One region of the Nonomuraea sp. NPDC059194 genome, then DNA from elsewhere that is predicted to be linked to it. Evidence: predicted binding sites of a transcription regulator. Region 1 holds the regulator's gene; each other region holds the start of a gene.
The links. The regulator HrcA, encoded in region 1, represses chaperone genes, less so after heat shock. The targets are predictions, from matches to a motif close to TTGGCACTCTCNNNNNGAGAGTGCCAA.

Region 1 (4,308 bases):
GCCACCCCGACGCCCACGCCGTCGGCGACACCGTCCGAGACCGCCGAGAACCCCGGCAATCCCAACAACCCTGACTGCAGCGCCGACCAGTGCTCGCCTGAGGACCCCGCGCCCTCCCCGAGCGAGACCGCCACCCCGCTGTCCAGCCCGTAGGGACTACCAGCGGCCCGTGCGCGCCTGCACGACCGCGGCCGCCGCGACCCCGGCCGTCGAGGTCCGCAGCACCGTCGGCCCCAGCAGGCAAGGTACGGCCTTCGCCGCCGTGAACCTGTCGAGCTCGTCCCCCGCGATCCCGCCCTCGGGCCCCACGACGAGCACGATGTCGCCCGCCGAGGGCAGCTCGATCGTCGCCAACCCCTCCTCGGCCTCCTCGTGCAGCACCAGCGCCAGCGCCGCGCCCGCGAGCAGGTCGGCCACCTGCGCCGTCGAGTGCTGGGGGGTAACCGTGGCGGCATGGAACCTGCGCGCCTGCTTGCCCGCCTCCCTGGCCGTCGCCTGCCACTTGGCCAGCGACTTGGCCGCCCGCTCGCCCTTCCACTGCGTCACGCTGCGCGAGGCCGACCACGGGACGATCACGTCCACGCCCGCCTCGGTCATCATCTCGACGGCCAGCTCGCCCCTGTCGCCCTTCGGCAGCCCCTGCACCACGACCAGGCGCGGCGAGGGCGGGGGCACCTCGAAGCGGCGCAGCACCTCGACGCGCAACGAGTCTTTGGCGACTTCGAGGGCCACGCACTCGGCGACCGATCCGGCCCCGTCGGTCAGGTCGATCCGCTCACCTTGGCGGATGCGCCGCACGGCCGCCGCGTGCCGTCCCTCGGCGCCGCCGAGCACGAACTCAGAACGGCCGAGATCCGCGGCGTCGGCGAGGAACACGGGCACGGTCACAGCAGTCTCCCCCTAGGCGGGCGATGTGACGGCGGCCGGCCGGAGTCCGCTGGAGTAGCGTGATGGACGGGCCCCAGCCACGTGACCGCGGTGGGGCCGAGCCGGCCTGCCGTACCAGAAGATGATCTAACGGCCGTTGAACGCGTCTCTCAGCCTGGAGAAGAACCCCTGCTGGCCGGGCGCGAACTTGCCCGGCGGGCGCTCCTCCCCGCGCAGCTTGGACAGCTCGCGCAGCAGGTCCTCCTGCGGCTGGTCGAGGCGCATCGGCGTCTCCACGTTGACGTGGATCAGCAGGTCGCCCCTGCCCTGCTCGTTGAGACGCTGGACGCCCCTGCCGTACATGGTGATGACCTGGCCCGACTGGGTGCCAGGACGGACGTCGATCTCCTCCGCGCCGTCGAGGGTCTCGACGGTCAGCGACGTGCCGAGCGCGGCCGCCGTCATCGGGATCTGGACGGTGCAGTGGAGGTCGTCGCCGCGCCGCTCGAAGATCTCGTGCGGCTTCTCGACGATCTCCAGGAACAGGTCTCCGGGAGGACCGCCACCGGGGCCGACCTCGCCCTCGCCGGCGAGCTGGATGTGGGTGCCGTCCTCGACGCCCGCGGGGATACGGACCTTGATCGTACGGCGGGTGCGGACCCTGCCGTCGCCCGAGCACTCCTGGCACGGGTGCCTGATGATCGAGCCGAAGCCGCCGCACTGCGGGCACGGCCTCGACGTCATGACCTGGCCCAGGAAGGACCTGGTGACCTGGGAGATCTCACCGCGCCCCTGGCACATGTCACAGGTGTCGGGATGCGTGCCGGGCGCGGCGCCCGAACCCGTGCACACCTCGCACAGCACGGCCGTGTCGACGTTGAGCTCCCTGGTGGTGCCGAACGCCGCCTCGCGCAGGTCGAGCTCGACCCTGATCGTGGCGTTGCGCCCTCTCCTGGCGCGCGAGCGGGGGCCCCGGCTGCCGCCCGCCGTGCCGAAGAAGGCGTCCATGATGTCGCTGAAGGGGAAGCCCGCGCCGAATCCGCCGGCTCCGGCGCCACCGGCCCCCGCGCCCGCGAACGGGTCGGCGCCCAGGTCGTACATCTGCCGCTTGTTGGGATCGGACAGGACCTCGTAGGCCTGAGTGATCTCCTTGAAGCGCTCCTGGGTCGCAGGATCGGGGTTCACGTCGGGGTGCAGCTCGCGGGCCAGGCGACGATAGGCCTTCTTGATCTCGTCCTGACTGGCGTCACGGCGTACCCCGAGGGTGCCGTAGTAGTCGTTTGCCACTTATCGACCTCTTATGAAGCAGCCAGGATCTGGCTGACGTAGCGTGCCACCGCGCGCACAGCGCCCATCGTCACGGGGTAGTCCATCCGGGTGGGACCGAGCACGCCGAGGCGGGCCCCCGAACCGTACCCTGTGGCGACGAGGGAGGTGCCACGCAGTCCTGTGTAGGGGTTCTCCGAGCCGATCCTGACGGTGAGCGCGGTCGGCATGTCGGAGGTCTCGCCGAGCAGGCGCATCAGCACGACCTGCTCCTCCAGCGCCTCGAGCACGTCGCGCAGGCCCGTGGTGAAGTCGGCGCCCGCCAGGTTGGCCGCCCCGGCGAAGACGATCTTCTCCTCGTGGCGCTCGACGAGGGTCTCCAGCAGCACCGACAGGATCGTCGCCGCGGCCGGACGGTCTTCGACGGGCAGCCGCTCGGGCAGATCGGAGACCTGCTCGGGCACCCGGTTGAGCCCGCAACCGTCGAGGCACGCGTTGAGCACCGCGCGCAGGTGCGCGACCCTCGACTCCTCGATCGTCTCAGGCAGCTCGATGACGCGCTGCTCGACCCGGCCGGTGTTCGTGATCAGCACGAACATCACCCGCCTGTCGGTCAGCGGCACCAACTCCAGGTGACGGACCGTCGACTGCGAAAGCGCTGGGTACTGCACCACCGCGACCTGCCTGGTCAGCTGCGCCAGCAACCTCACCGTGCGGGTGACCACGTCGTCGAGGTCGACCGCGCCGGCGAGGAACGTCTCGATCGCCCTGCGCTCGGCGCCCGACAGCGGTTTGATCTGCGAGAGCTTGTCGACGAAGAGCCGGTAGCCCTTGTCCGTCGGCACCCGCCCGGCGCTGGTGTGGGGCTGGGCGATGTAGCCCTGCTCCTCCAGCGCCGCCATGTCGTTCCTGACCGTGGCCGGGGAGACGTTCAGATTGTGGCGCTCGGCCAGCGCCTTGGAGCCCACCGGTTCGTTGGTGGACACGTAGTCCTCGACAATGGCGCGGAGCACCGCAAGCTTCCGATCATCGAGCACGTGCTCACCTCCCTGCCTGTTGAGGAAACGACAGGTCTAGCACTCTGTGTTCCCGAGTGCCAAGTGTACGGCTCCCGCCCACAAGGTGCGATAACACACCTGGTCAAGGTCGCCGCGACCCGTAGGTTGACAATAGTGGTCATGACCGACGTTCCACCGCCGTACCAGCAGTTCCATGGGTACGTTCCACCTCCTGGGCAGAGGCAGATCAGGCCGCGCGCCTGGTGGATCGCCGTTGTCTGGCTGGTGGCGTTACTGACGGCGGTCAGTGGATTCGTCGGGTTCAGCGCGGACCTTCATTCCACGTTGAAAGAGGTCGCTCCCGCCAAGGCCTTCGCGCCCGGCGAACTCGTCACCATGCCGATCGACCCTGCCGTCGAGCCGGGGCTCTACCTGGCGAGCCGGCAACCCGTGCACTACTCGTGCGCGGTCGCCGGCGGTGACCTGTCGGAGCCGACCGGCACGCAGACCGTCGACGTCTGGGAGCTCGTCGAGGTGATCGACGTGCCCGAGAAAGGCGAATACGAGGTCTACTGCACCATCGACGAGGACGCCGTCACCGACGTGCGTTTCGGCATCGGCCGCCAGCTCAGCGCGGCGACCGGCGAGATCGTCGGCAACGTCGTCGTGCTGGTGACCGTACCGGGAGCGGGCGTCCTGTTCGCGATCATCATGACGATCGCGATCCTCGTGCGCAGGAGCTACGCGCGCAGGAGGATCGATTTGCTACGGTCCCCCCATGTACGAGCGTGACGTGCTTGCGGGGAACTGGCGGCGCCCGGGCAAGGGGAAGATCCCTATCGTGCCCGCCGAACGCGACCTGGTCGTGGAGGACGCCGACAGCGGCTTCTGCGGCGCGGTGGTGGCCTGCGACAAGGAGGCCGTCACGCTCGAAGATCGCAACGGTAAGCGGCGGCTGTTCCCCCTGGCGCCCGCCGCCTTCCTGCTGGACGGCCGGCCGGTGACGCTCACCAGGCCGGTCGCCTCCCCCGCCACCGGCCCGCGGCGCAGCGCCTCGGGCTCGGTCGCCGTCGAGGGCCTGCGCGCCAGGGTGGCCAGGGAGAGCCGCATCTACGTCGAGGGCGTCCACGACGCGGCGCTCGTGGAGAAGATCTGGGGCCACGACCTGCGCGTCGAG
Region 2 (4,308 bases), on a different contig from region 1:
GGCGACCACCGCGCGCTCGGCGAGCTTCTGAGGCGGATCGAGCCCCACGTGCTGCGCCACTGCGCCCGTATCCTGCCTTATCACCAGGACGCCGAGGAGGCGTGCCAGGACACCCTGCTCGCGGTGGCCCGCAACATCGGGCGGTTCGAGGGCAGGGCGCGGTTCAGCACCTGGCTGCACATCGTGACGGCCAACTGCGCGCGCACCACCTACAGGTCGCTGAAGCGCAGGTCGGCGGAGCAGACCTCGGATGAGTTGCCCGTCCAGAAGCCCGACGTGCGCAGGGTGAGCGTCATCGCCGGGTCGAGGCTCGACCTGCTCGACGCCATGGAGGCGCTGGAGGCCGACAAGCCCGACCTGGCCCAGGCGCTGGTGCTGCGCGACATCGTCCAGCTCGACTACAACGAGGTGGCCGAGCAGCTCGGCATCCCGCTCGGCACCGCCAAGTCGCGGATCCACCAGGCGCGCAAGTATGTTCAGGCCGCGCTGGGCGATACATATCGTCTCAGCTAGTGAGACGCCTGGCCGCGCCTGAGGCGCGGCCGGGTATGGTGATGTCCACAACTTCATATTGCTCATCCAGAGGGGTGGAGGGACCGGCCCTGCGAAGCCCCGGCAACCCTCCCGGACCTGAGCTCGTGAAGTGACGAGGCCGGCCGGGACAGGTGCCAATTCCGGTCTGTGGCCAAGGTGGTCGCAGACGAAGATGAGGGAAGGCCTCGCTTCATGTCGCTTGACTTCGGTCCTGCTCTCGCTCTGTCCTGCCGTGAGTGCGGCGCGCGCTACGACCTCGGCCCCAGCTTCGCGTGTCTGGAGTGTTTCGGGCCGCTCGAGGTGGCCTACTCCTTCGGGTCCGTGTCCCGCGCCGATATCGAGGCAGGACCCGCCAACATCTGGCGTTACCGCTCGCTGCTGCCCGTTCCGGTCGATGTGGCGAGCAAGCAGAACATGAACCCCGGCTGGACGAAGCTCGTCAAGGCCGACAACCTGGGCAAGGCGCTCGGCATTCGCGACCTGCACGTGAAGGACGACTCGGGCAACCCCACCCACTCCTTCAAGGACCGCGTGGTCGCCATCGCCGTCGAGGCGGCGCGCAACTTCGGCTTCCACACGCTGTCGTGCTCGTCCACCGGCAACCTGGCCGGCGCGGTGACCGCCGCCGCGGCCCGCGCGGGGCTCGAGGCCTGCGTGTTCATCCCCGCCGACCTGGAGCAGGCCAAGATCGCGATGGCGCGGGTCTTCGGCGGCAAGCTGGTCGGCATCCAGGGCACCTACGACGAGGTCAACCGCTTCTGCTCCGAGCTCATCGGCGACCCGCTCGGCGACAAGTGGGGCTTCGTCAACGTCAACCTGCGGCCCTACTACGCCGAGGGCTCCAAGACGCTGGCCTACGAGATCGCCGAGCAGCTCGGCTGGAGGCTGCCGGACCAGATCATCATCCCGGTGGCGTCGGGGTCGCAGCTCACCAAGATCGACAAGGGCTTCAAGGAGCTGGTCGCGCTCGGGCTGGTCGAGGACACCCCCTACAAGATCTTCGGCGCGCAGGCGCTCGGCTGCTCGCCGGTCTCCAGCGCCTTCAAGGCGGGCCACGACGTGGTCCAGCCGGTCAAGCCAAACACCATCGCCAAGTCGCTGGCCATCGGCAACCCGGCCGACGGGCCGTACGTGCTCGACATCGCACGCCGTACCGGCGGGGCGGTGGAGGACGTGACCGACGCCGAGGTGGTGTCGGCGATCAAGCTGCTGGCCTCCACGGAGGGCATCTTCGCCGAGACCGCCGGCGGGGTTACGGTGGGCGTGCTGAAGAAGCTCGTCGACACGGGGCAGCTCGACCCCTCGCTGACGACCGTGGTGCTCAACACCGGTGACGGGCTCAAGACGCTCGACGCGATCGCCGACGACGCCACGCCCTCGGCCGTGATCAAGCCGTCTCTCGACGCGTTCCGCGCGGCTGTCTGAAACGAAAGGGAGAAGTCATGAGCGTTTCGGTGCGGATTCCCACCATTCTGCGCACGTACACCGACGGCAACGCGGAGGTGAGCGGCGAGGGCGCTACGCTTCGCGAAGTGCTGCAGAAGCTCGACGCCGACCACCCGGGTATCGGTGCGAGAATTTTGGATGAATCGGGCAAGATTCGCCGTTTTGTCAACGTTTATGTCGGGGAAGAGGACGTCCGATTCGTGGGCGGACTCGACTGCGCCACTCCCGAGGGCGCGCAGATCTCCATCATCCCCGCCGTGGCCGGCGGCTGACCGCGCCGCCGCGGTCAAGGACCGCCTGGCCTTTTCGGCCTTCACGGACGCCCGCAAGGTTGCCTTGCGGGCGTTTTTATATCTTCTGCCCGTTTTATGGCTGTGGCGCCTCCGCGGTTCTTTCGCAAGAAGGTGGAATATTTGACTAACCTTTCCGTCACCCCATTCCAAGAACGAGTTTGTTGATTGACTCTGTTGTTCTACGGCATGCCACAGGTATGGTCGAGGGCGATCGTCCGGCTGATTTCCCCATAAGTCGTGCCGATCGCGGATCCCGCGAGTGAATGGGCGGGGTTCGGAGCCCAGTAAGAGGAGTCGGAAGTGGCGCAGGGCACCGTCAAGTGGTTCAACGCGGACAAGGGCTACGGCTTCATCGCGGTAGACGGTGGTAAGGATGTTTTCGTCCATTACTCAGCGATCATGATGGATGGCTATCGGGCGCTCGAGCAGGGCCAGCGGGTCGAGTTCGAGATAACCCAGGGCCAGAAGGGTCCCCAGGCGGAATCCGTCAGGACGGTCTGAACCATCAAGAACCGGCAGCCCGCACGGCAGCGCAGTCCGTGCGGACCTGTCATGTCCATTCCGTCGATTCGGCAGGCCTGATCCGCGTCAGTCGATCGGGCCTGCCTGGCCGTACCCTGGAACTCCAGGAGAGATGTTGGGTGCGGCGCTGGGCGGGGAACAGGTCTCCTTGACGGCCGACGTGCCAGGCTGACCTGCGGGGAAGTGCTGCTCGCTTGCACTCGACAGGGTAGAGTGCTAAACAGTTCGTTGGCACTCTCGTCATGAGAGTGCCAGACACTGGGATCGAGACGATGGGGTCCGCCGAATGGAGTCGGACCCATGCCGTCGCGGGCGTCGGCTCGGTCCGCTGCAAGCCACCCTGTATCTGGGAGGTCTAGCCTTATGGCAGCCAAGATGATCGCGTTTGACGAGGACGCCCGGCGCGGTCTCGAGCGCGGTATGAACCAGCTCGCCGACGCCGTCAAGGTGACCCTCGGCCCCAAGGGCCGTAACGTCGTGCTGGAGAAGAAGTGGGGCGCTCCCACGATCACCAACGATGGTGTGTCCATCGCCAAGGAGATCGAGCTCGAGGACCCGTGGGAGAAGATCGGCGCCGAGCTGGTCAAGGAAGTCGCCAAGAAGACGGACGACGTCGCGGGTGACGGCACCACCACCGCCACCGTGCTCGCCCAGGCGCTGGTTCGTGAGGGTCTGCGCAACGTTGCCGCCGGCGCCAACCCGATGTCCCTGAAGAAGGGCATCGAGGCCGCCGTCGAGCGCGTCAGCGAGGAGCTCTCCAAGCTCGCCAAGGACGTGGAGACCAAGGAGCAGATCGCCTCCACCGCCTCCATCTCCGCCGGTGACGTCGAGATCGGCAACCTCATCGCCGAGGCGATGGACAAGGTCGGCAAGGAAGGCGTCATCACCGTCGAGGAGAGCAACACCTTCGGCCTCGAGCTCGAGCTCACCGAGGGCATGCGCTTCGACAAGGGCTACGTCTCCGGTTACTTCGTGACCGACCCCGAGCGCATGGAGGCGGTCCTCGAGGACCCCTACATCCTCATCGTCAACTCGAAGATCTCCGCGAACAAGGACCTGCTGCCGCTGCTCGACAAGGTCGTGCAGTCCGGCAAGCCGCTGCTGATCATCGCCGAGGACATCGAGGGCGAGGCCCTGGCCACCCTGGTCGTCAACAAGATCCGCGGCCTGTTCCGCTCCGTGGCCGTCAAGGCCCCGGGCTTCGGTGACCGTCGCAAGGCCATGCTGGGCGACATCGCCACCCTGACCGGTGGCCAGGTCATCGCCGAGGAGGTCGGCCTCAAGCTCGAGTCCGCCACCCTCGACCTGCTGGGCCGCGCCCGCAAGATCGTGGTGACCAAGGACGAGACGACCATCGTCGACGGCGCCGGTGACGCCGAGCAGATCGCCGGCCGGGTCAACGAGATCCGCGCCGAGATCGACCGCACCGACTCCGACTACGACCGCGAGAAGCTCCAGGAGCGCCTGGCCAAGCTCGCCGGTGGCGTCGCCGTCATCAAGGCGGGCGCCGCGA
Region 3 (4,308 bases), on a different contig from region 1:
CTGGTCTGATTCCATGACGGGAATGATATCAAACACTTCGATATTGAAGTCTTCAGTGGCGCGTGTTAGTGTCCACGCAAGATTTTGATATCGAAACTTTTGAGGTGGTAACGATGAAGGTTCTGGTGCTGGGCGCGACGGGGTACATCGGCGGCGCGGTCGTGGAGCGGCTGGTCGAGCGCGGCCACGAGGTGGCGGCCCTCGTACGGCAGCAGCGCGAGATCGAGGGCGTCAAGGACGTCCGCACGGGCGACCTGGCCGACCTCGGCTCGCTGAAGGCCGCCGTCACCGACGACATCGACGCGATCGTCCACGCGGCGGTCCTCACCGGTGACAAGGCGCATGACCTGGCGTCCGTCGAGGCGCTGGGCAAGCCGATCGTCTACGTCAGCGGCGTGTGGGTGCTCGGCCCGACGCGGGACGGCCAGGAGGACAGCCCCGTGAACCCGGTAGCGATCGTCGGCGACCGGCCGGAGGTCGAGCAGGCCGTGCTCGGCAGGGGCGGGATCGTGGTCAGGCCCGGCGTGGTCCACGGGCGGGGCGCGGGCATCGTCTCGCTCCTGGTCGGGCAGGCGGCCGAGCGCGGGGTCGGCGCCTACGTGGTGGGCGAGGACAAGACTCCGACGTGGACGTTCGTGCACGTGGACGACCTGGCCGACCTCATCGTGACCGCAGTCGAGAAGGGGCGGCCGGGGGCGGTCTACCACGGGGTCGCCGAGGAGGCCGTGTCCGTGGCCGAGATCGCGAGGGCCGCGTCGAAGGTGGCGGGCGTGCGGGAGGGCGCCGAGCCGTGGCCGGTCGAGGAGGCGGCCCAGGTGTTCGGCGGGCCGTTCGCCGAGGCTCTCGCGCTCAGCCAGCGCGCGGGCGCCCGCCGTACCAAGGAAGAACTGGGGTGGGAGCCGGGCAGGCCCGGCGCGCTGGCGGACCTCGCCGAGGGCTCCTACGTATCCGCTCTGAGCTGAGCAGCGCGGTTCGTGTTGACGGGCAAGGCCTGCTTGCATACTGTTTCGTTTTGGCACTCTCACCTTGAGAGTGCCAACGTGCGACGAGGTTGGTCTGACACCCGCGACGGCAGGCCCAGCTGGTCGCCTCTTCTAGATCATTCAAATCTGAAGGGGAGGTCCGATCGTGACGACCGCCACTAAGGTTCCCGTTAAGCCGCTCGGCGACCGCATCGTGGTCCAGCCGCTTGAGGCCGAGCAGACCACCGCTTCCGGCCTGGTCATCCCGGACACCGCCAAGGAGAAGCCGCAGGAGGGCAAGGTCCTCGCGGTGGGCCCCGGCAACTGGGACGAGGACGGCGACAAGCGGATTCCGCTCGACGTCAGCGAGGGCGACATCGTCCTCTACAGCAAGTACGGCGGCACCGAGGTCAAGTACGGCGGCGAGGAGTACCTCGTGCTCTCCGCCCGTGACGTTCTCGCCATCATCGAGAAGTAAGCCGTGAGAAAGCCCCGGGCCCGCAAGTGCCCGGGGCTTTCTACGCTGAGAGGACTTTTCCCATGCCGAAGATCCTGGAGTTCGAAGAGGACGCGCGGCGCGCGCTCGAGCGCGGCGTCAACGCCCTCGCGGACGCAGTGAAGGTGACCCTCGGCCCGCGCGGCCGCAACGTGGTCATCGACAAGAAGTTCGGTGCGCCGACGATCACCAACGACGGTGTCACCATCGCCCGCGAGGTCGAGCTCGAGGCGCCGTACGAGAACCTCGGCGCCCAGCTCGCCAAGGAAGTGGCGACCAAGACCAACGACGTCGCGGGTGACGGCACCACCACCGCGACCGTCCTGGCCCAGGCGATGGTCCGCGAGGGCCTGCGCAACGTGGCGGCGGGCGCTTCCCCGCTGTCGCTCAAGCGCGGCATCGACCTGGCCGCCAAGGCCGTCAGCGACAAGCTGCTGGCCGTCGCGCGCCCCGTCGAGGACAAGAAGGAGATCGCCAATGTCGCGACGATCTCCGCACAGGACGCCAAGATCGGCGAGCTGATCGCCGAGGCGTTCGACAAGGTGGGCAAGGACGGTGTCATCACCGTCGAAGAGTCCAACGCCATGGGCATGGAGCTCGAGTTCACCGAGGGCATGCAGTTCGACAAGGGCTACCTGTCGGCCTACATGGTCACCGACCCCGAGCGCATGGAGTCGGTCCTCGAGGACCCGTACATCCTGATCCACCAGGGCAAGATCGCCTCCATCGCCGACTTCCTGCCGCTGCTGGAGAAGATCGCCCAGACCAAGCGGCAGCTGCTGGTCATCGCCGAGGACGTCGAGGGCGAGGCCCTGGCCGTCCTGGTGACCAACAAGATCCGCGGCACCTTCACCTCGGTGGCCGTCAAGGCCCCCGGCTTCGGTGACCGCCGCAAGGCCATGCTGCAGGACATCGCGATCCTGACCAACGGCCAGGTCGTCAGCGAGGAGATCGGCCTCAAGCTCGACCAGGTCGGCCTCGAGGTGCTCGGCACCGCCCGCCGCGTCGTCGTCACCAAGGACGCCACCACGATCGTGGACGGCGCCGGCGACGCGCAGGCGATCGAGGACCGCGTCAAGGAGATCAAGCTCGCCATCGAGCAGTCCGACTCCGACTGGGACCGCGAGAAGCTCCAGGAGCGCCTCGCCAAGCTGTCGGGCGGCGTCTGCGTGCTGCGCGTCGGCGCGGCCACCGAGGTGGAGCTCAAGGAGAAGAAGCACCGCCTCGAGGACGCGATCTCCGCCACCCGCGCCGCGATCGAGGAGGGCATCGTCTCCGGCGGTGGCTCCGCGCTGATCCATGTCTCCAAGGACCTGGACGACCTCGGTCTGTCCGGCGACGAGGCGACCGGTGTGGGCGTCGTCCGCCGCGCGCTGGTCGAGCCGGCCCGCTGGATCGCCGAGAACGCCGGTCTCGAGGGCTACGTCGTCACCCACAAGGTCTCCGAGCTGCCCGCCGGCCACGGCCTCAACGCCGCGACCGGCGAGTACGTGGACCTGGTGGCCGATGGCGTCATCGACCCCGTCAAGGTGACCCGCTCGGCCGTGCAGAACGCCGCGTCCATCGCCGGCATGCTGCTCACGACCGAGGCCCTCGTGGTGGACAAGCCCGAGGAGGAGGCCCCGGCCGCCGGTGGTCACGGCCACGGTCACGGCCACGGCCACTGACCTGGGTTGACCCGAAAAGGTCCGCGCTCCCATCCCGGGGGCGCGGACCTTTCGCGTTCTCGTCTGTACGGCAAGCACCCGATAGCCCACCGCGGGCACGTGGCCGGGGCCTGTCCTACCACGCCACCCCAGCGGGACGGGGCGGGCCGCCGTCACGTCGCCCCCTGAACTGCAGGGGCGGGTGGTCAGGCGTTCGCGTAGCGGGTGGCCAGGGAGTGCAGGAGGTCGCGCAGTTCCGGCGGGTCCAGGACGGTGAACGGCACGTTGAGAGTGCCGAGGAAGGCGGCCAGGTTGTGCAGCGACTCACCGCCCGTCTCCAGCACGCCGTCGTCGTGCAGCAGACCGACGGTGGGCGGCAGGAGGTCGGAAAGCTGAGCCAACGGGGCGTGCAGGCGGACGCGTGCCGGGTATCGCCAGGCCGTCGAACCGACGCCGCGGACGACCTGGGTGGCGGCATCGCTCGGCGGCCGGCGGGGAGTGAAGCGGGGGCCGTTCGGCGTACGGGGACGGATGCGGTCGGCGCGGAAGGTGCGCCAGTCGGCACGGGCGGTGTCCCAGGCCAGCAGGTACCAGCGGCGGCCGGTGTAGACGAGGCGGTGGGGTTCGGCCGCGCGTGTGCTTGTCGTGCCGTCGTGGCCTTGGTAGTCGAAGCGCAGCTGCTCGTGGTCGCGGATGGCGGCGGCGATGAGGGTCAGCGTCTCGGCGTCGACCGTGGGGCCGCGGCCGGCGACCGACACGGTGGCCGCCCCGAGGGCGTCGATGCGGCGCCGTAGCCGCGCGGGCAGCATCTGCTGGAGCTTGGTGAGGGCGCGCACCGAGGTTTCCTCGATGCCGGTCACCGTACCGCTGGCCGCCGCGTGCAGGCTGACGGCGACGGCCACGGCCTCCTCGTCGTCCAGGATCAGCGGGGGTAGGGCGTTGCCCGCGCCGAGCCGGTAGCCGCCGGCCGTGCCGGTGGTGGAGCCGATCGTGTAGCCGAGGATGCGCAGCCGTTCGATGTCGTTGCGGACGGTCCTGGTGGTCACGTCGAGCCGTTCGGCCAGCTCACGGCCTGGCCATTCGGGACGTGACTGCAGCAGGGACAGCAGGCGCAGGAGTCGGACCGAGGTTTCCAACATTTCCTCAGTGTGTCAGGCATTGAGGAAACGGAGGTTCCTCAACGGCTCATACTGTTTGTCCTGAG

Region 2: groL (chaperonin GroEL) is a predicted target of HrcA. The motif match lies at 3,024-3,050, and genes of this name have one in related genera.
Region 3: groES (co-chaperone GroES) is a predicted target of HrcA. The motif match lies at 1,013-1,039, and genes of this name have one in related genera.

The regions. Positions count from the first base shown of each region.
Region 1 is NZ_JBHZBH010000005.1:97,425-101,732, forward strand. It holds gene ACFXJ8_RS09455 (hypothetical protein) at 1-153, shown strand, start outside; gene ACFXJ8_RS09460 (16S rRNA (uracil(1498)-N(3))-methyltransferase) at 157-888, opposite strand; gene dnaJ (molecular chaperone DnaJ) at 1,015-2,154, opposite strand; gene hrcA (heat-inducible transcriptional repressor HrcA) at 2,166-3,170, opposite strand; gene ACFXJ8_RS09475 (hypothetical protein) at 3,312-3,923, shown strand; gene ACFXJ8_RS09480 (DUF3097 domain-containing protein) at 3,910-4,308, shown strand, end outside.
Region 2 is NZ_JBHZBH010000015.1:31,650-35,957, forward strand. It holds gene ACFXJ8_RS19690 (RNA polymerase sigma factor) at 1-513, shown strand, start outside; SAM riboswitch class I at 573-713, shown strand; gene thrC (threonine synthase) at 727-1,959, shown strand; gene ACFXJ8_RS19700 (MoaD/ThiS family protein) at 1,977-2,252, shown strand; gene ACFXJ8_RS19705 (cold-shock protein) at 2,574-2,774, shown strand; gene groL (chaperonin GroEL) at 3,159-4,308, shown strand, end outside.
Region 3 is NZ_JBHZBH010000001.1:403,471-407,778, reverse strand. It holds gene ACFXJ8_RS01900 (MarR family winged helix-turn-helix transcriptional regulator) at 1-15, opposite strand, end outside; gene ACFXJ8_RS01895 (NAD-dependent epimerase/dehydratase family protein) at 114-962, shown strand; gene groES (co-chaperone GroES) at 1,126-1,440, shown strand; gene groL (chaperonin GroEL) at 1,503-3,125, shown strand; gene ACFXJ8_RS01880 (helix-turn-helix transcriptional regulator) at 3,311-4,243, opposite strand.